Regions from separate parts of the Lactobacillus sp. ESL0677 genome, predicted to be linked through region 1. Evidence: riboswitches for the same ligand, from Rfam matches in the RefSeq annotation. Region 1 holds a riboswitch; the other holds the start of a gene.

The links. A riboswitch is a leader RNA that binds a small molecule or an ion and turns the genes downstream of it on or off. The one in region 1 is predicted to bind FMN.
Region 2: linked by a shared signal. The riboswitch ahead of OZX76_RS04680 (ECF transporter S component) and the one ahead of ribD (bifunctional diaminohydroxyphosphoribosylaminopyrimidine deaminase/5-amino-6-(5-phosphoribosylamino)uracil reductase RibD) in region 1 are both predicted to bind FMN.

Annotation. Positions count from the first base shown of each region.
Region 1 is NZ_CP113946.1:213,536-216,001, reverse strand. It holds gene ribE (riboflavin synthase) at 1-47, opposite strand, end outside; gene ribD (bifunctional diaminohydroxyphosphoribosylaminopyrimidine deaminase/5-amino-6-(5-phosphoribosylamino)uracil reductase RibD) at 48-1,094, opposite strand; FMN riboswitch at 1,221-1,359, opposite strand; gene OZX76_RS01140 (hypothetical protein) at 1,461-1,664, opposite strand; gene OZX76_RS01135 (amino acid racemase) at 1,818-2,466, opposite strand, start outside.
Region 2 is NZ_CP113946.1:971,354-973,819, forward strand. It holds gene scpB (SMC-Scp complex subunit ScpB) at 1-453, shown strand, start outside; gene OZX76_RS04675 (pseudouridine synthase) at 453-1,172, shown strand; FMN riboswitch at 1,200-1,313, shown strand; gene OZX76_RS04680 (ECF transporter S component) at 1,404-2,093, shown strand; gene OZX76_RS04685 (LysM domain-containing protein) at 2,192-2,466, shown strand, end outside.

The DNA of each region.
Region 1 (2,466 bases):
TCTAAGCGCGTAATTTTACCCGTGCCTTGAATTATTCCTGTAAACATTTATCCTCTCCTTGCGCAAATGCGCACATCTTGACCCAATTGTTGGACATTAAGAAGTTGATACTGCAATTTAGCACTTAAAGCTGGGCCAACTGCTGCCGGTAAGCCGGTACCGCCTAAAACTTGCGGAGCAACATAAGCAATAATTTCATCTGCCAAGTCAGCGGCAATAAATTCAGCTTGAATCTGGCTGCCACCTTCAACTAGTAGTGACTGGATTTCACGCTGCGCAAGTAACGCCACAATTTTTTCTGGCGTCCATTTTTCAGCCGTTAGACATTCAACGTTTTCGCCTATTTTTTTAGTTAATGGTTGTTCACTAAGCAGCCAAATTTGTCCCGGTAATTGAAATAATTGCTTAGTAAAATCAAGTTGGTTGGCATCCCGCGTGACTACAATCCTAATTGGCGGAATTGGCAAATTCTTAATTCTTACTGTTAATTGCGGATCGTCAATGCGTAATGTGTTAGCACCAATTAAAATCGCTTGATTACGGCACCGCAGTTTTTGGACATCAATTTGGGCTGCATCACCTGTTAAAAACGTTCGCTTCTGCTTAGCTTCATTAATTTTGCCATCAAGTGACATCGCATACTTGAGCGTGACAAACGGGCGCTTTTTTTGATAGAAAAAGTTATAGCGCTCATATAACTGCTCTACACCGCCAATTACTTCGGTTTCAAGGCCATGCTCATTTAAATATTGCATCCCCTTGCCGCCGACAATTTGATGCGGATCTACCTGACCAACTACCACACGCTTAATGCCAACTTCCACTACACGCTTAGCACATGGTGGCTGCTTGCCGTAATGGCTGCATGGCTCTAGCGTCACGTACAAAGTCGCACCTTGCGCTAGGCTTGGCTTAGCTAAATGCGACAACGTGTTAATCTCGGCATGCTCTTTACCATATTGGTGGTGGTAGCCTGTTGCCAATACTTGCCCATCTTTAACCAAAACCGCACCAACAAGCGGATTAGTCCAAGTCGCACCCTGTGCTTTTAAAGCTTCATGAACGGCCATCTGCATGTAATCCTTGTCTTGCACTATCTTCACTTCCTAAATACACAAAAAAAGACCCCGTTGATTATTTCAACGAGGTCCATTCATTATTAACCAAATATGATTTCAGCGAAGTTCACTCAAAACGACGCGAGTCAAATATTAGTCGTATTTGTTCTTCTCCCATCCAGACTTTAACTGTCGGTGCTAGACTCACACTAGCTCCACCGCGATGTACGCGGGTCACGGACTTCAGCTTACTTAGGCTGTCACCGTCGGTCAGGAATTACACCCTGCCCCGAAGAAACCGTATTCAATTACTTTAAGAATAAGCTAGACGTTACCAAATGTCAATAGTTAAAGTTACAAAAGGTAATTAAAGACAAGCTCCTTCCCCTTGGCTCTAGTAGTTTAGCTCAATAATATTTCCCAATCAGTCAAACTTACTGGCAGATTGTTATTTTTAATAAAGTACTTTTTAAACGCCTTACCAAAGGCTAATTGTTCTTGATCGCGATGTTGATAGATGTCCTTGAGGGTCAAGCAGGCAGTTACCGCCAAGTTAACAGCCAAAATAATTAATAAACCAACCAGTATGTATAAAAGATAAAGCATCGTCCTACCTCTTTTGCAAATATCATTTAGTATTGTATTACTTACATAATACACTAAACTATAATTGCAAAATTGTCAATCAATTATGTGAAATCGATTACAATTTTCCGTAAAAAAGAAGAATCTGGGGTTTTCAGATTCTTCTTTTTAAGTTTAATACAAGTACTTTTTAGCAGCTTCTTTAGAATCCATCCCCGCACGTATTTTCAGCGACAATTCAATAGCCACGTCGGCAATAATTGATTGGGGATCAATCACGTTGTATGGGTGGTCCGGTGCCTTTTCCTGAGCCAAGGACAATTCCGTACAGCCAAGCAAAATCACGTTACAGCCATATTTATCATGCATTAATTGCAAAATATGATGGTATAAATCGTGATCAACTACGCCTTTTTCCTTGATATTAGCATAAATTAGTTTAGTTACCAGCGGTTGAATTTCTGGTCCGCCAAGCTCAACCTCACGCCCAACTGCCTTAATCTCATCGGCATAAAGATGGTCATAGATCGATCCTTCGGTTGCAATTAGGCCAATCTTAGGTTCATCCGGGTACTTTTCAACAAACTGGTGCACGGCAATGCGCATCATGTGCAAAAACGGAATATCCGTCAATTTGGCAAGGTCATCGTAAAAATAATGCGCGGTATTACACGGCATAACGAAAAAGTCAGGCCCCAATTTTGCTTGTCCCAAAACATCTTCACGTAAGTCTACCAAACAATTAGGCTTAGTATGATCCTTGATATACGCTGTTCTATCTGGAATTTGCGCATCATTAACCAAAATATAATTTAAATAATCT
Region 2 (2,466 bases), 760 kb from region 1:
TCAGGATTGCAATTGCTGCATATTAACCACAATTACAAACTGACAACGCGTCCTGAAGTTGCTAAGACAGTAGCTAGTTACTTTCAAAAAGATTTAACGAAGACACTCAGTCAGTCAGCTTTGGAAATTTTGGCAATTGTCGCTTATCGCCAGCCAATTACACGGGTCGAAATTGATGACATTCGCGGAGTTAACTCATCTGGCGCATTGCAAACACTGATTTGGCGTGGTCTTGTTAAGGTTGACGGTAAAAAAGATGCGCCGGGGCATCCCAACTTGTATGTTACTAGTGACTACTTCCTGCAGTACTTTGGTTACCAAAGTTTAGCCGATTTACCGCTAATTGAAGATTTTGAAGATGACAGTATTAATGCGGAAGGCGAAATAGATTTATTTGCGGCTAAGGGTCAGGCTGATAAGAACTTGGCCAGCATGCAAAAAGGAGAAAAATAATGGCGTTACAACGTTTACAAAAAGTAATTGCTGAGGCGGGAATCGCCTCAAGACGCAAGGCCGAAAAGATGATTACGGAAGGTCGCGTCACTGTAGATGGTGAAATTATCACTAAACTTGGGACCAAAGTGGAAACTTTTAGCAACATTACGGTTGATGGTGAACCAATCGAACGTGAGAGCTTGCACACCTATGTGTTTTATAAACCACGGGGAGTTGTTTCAACTGCTAATGATGACAAGGGAAGAAAAACGGTGGTCGATTACTTTAGCGACTTACCATACCGGTTATACCCAGTAGGACGTCTTGATTACGATACGTCGGGCTTGTTATTAATGACTAATGATGGTGAATTGGCTAATTTAATGATGCATCCGCGTAACAAGGTTGCTAAGGTTTATGTTGCCCGCATTGAGGGGCAATTATTGCCTGAAGAAAGCAAACAATTAGCGCGCGGAGTTGAATTTGATCACCACAAGAGTTCCCCAGCTAAAGTAAAAGTCATTCGTACGGATAAAAAGCATAACCGGCAGATTGTCCAATTGACCATTCATGAAGGACATTATCACCAAGTTAAAAAAATGTTTAAGGCTGTTAACCATCAAGTTGAAAAACTGGCGCGAGAGAAGTATTCTTTCTTGACACTTGATGGTCTTGTGTCTGGTAAATATCGCGAATTGTCTCATGAAGAAGTTGACAGATTGAAGCATGTAGACTAGTATATTGATAGAAATTAATAAAGAGTTTGTTGTCTTCATGGCAGGGTGTAAGTCCCGACCGGCGGAAAGTCCGCGACCCGTATAAACGGTGGAACCCCACAGTGGTACCGATAGTTAAAGTCTAGATGAAAGAAGACAGACTAAACTAAAAGAAAAGTAGATAAAAAGCTTACTTTTATTAGGTCTGTTGCTAGAAGCAACAGACCTAATATTGTTTTGGAGGTAAGTTTTTTGAAGAGTAAGAGTACGAGTAATTTAGCATTATTAATCGCCTGTGCGATGTTTGGTGCGGTAGCATTTGTCATTATTAAGTTTACGGGGATTCCAATTTTACCGAATGCGAGTTTCTTAAAATTTGATTTTTCTGATGTCATTATTACAATTGGGATGTTTCTTTTTGGCATTTGGCCAGGGATCTTTATTGCGATTATTAGAATGCTGATAAGTTTAGTTTATAGTGGTTTTAGTTTGCCAAGTGTTGTTGGTCAGTTAGCAGCATTGTTAGCATCAATTTCCTTTGCATTACCATTTTACTTTGTTACTAGAAATATGAAGCGTGATGAAACAAGTGGAATGAAGCGACACGTTAAGCCAATTATTGGTTTGATTTGCGGAACAATTGCCATGGCGATTGTTTTGGCAACTCTGAATGCTTTGATTTTGACGCCAATGTATGCCGTAACAATGATACCAAAATTGCCAGCAATCCACGGCTATTCTGGTTTGCTTGGGTTTACCGAAAAGGTATACTTAGGTCAGATGTTACATATTCCATCAATGGGAGCATATATTTTCGGAATAATTGTTCCATTCAATCTCGTAAAGGGACTGATCAACAGTGTTGTTGTTTACCTATTGTTTGAAGCAGTTTTACGTAATTTGAAACCTTTTGTTCAAAAGAATTTCAATTTAAAGAGATAATTTAACTTAAGTCGGTCATTTAAATGGCCGATTTTTTTATCCAAAAACGCCGGTAAATATGCTAAAATTAAATAAGTTAGGTGAATCGAGGTATTTTGATGAATCAAAAACAGGAAAAATTATATAAACATTATGCACGTCCAAATGAGCCCAGAGCCGTGATTAACAAGCCACATTATAAAGGCTGGCTAATCACGATGGCAATTTTGGTCGTTGTGATTATTGCTCTTATTCCTGTTGTTCATCACTTAGCTTCAAGTGGTCAGGTCAAGGAGCAGGCTGTTGAATTGCAAAAAACAACCCAAAAGTCACCTAAAACCCCTGCTAAGCATGTGAATCGAGTAAAGCAAGCGGCTAAAAGCAAAACCAAAAA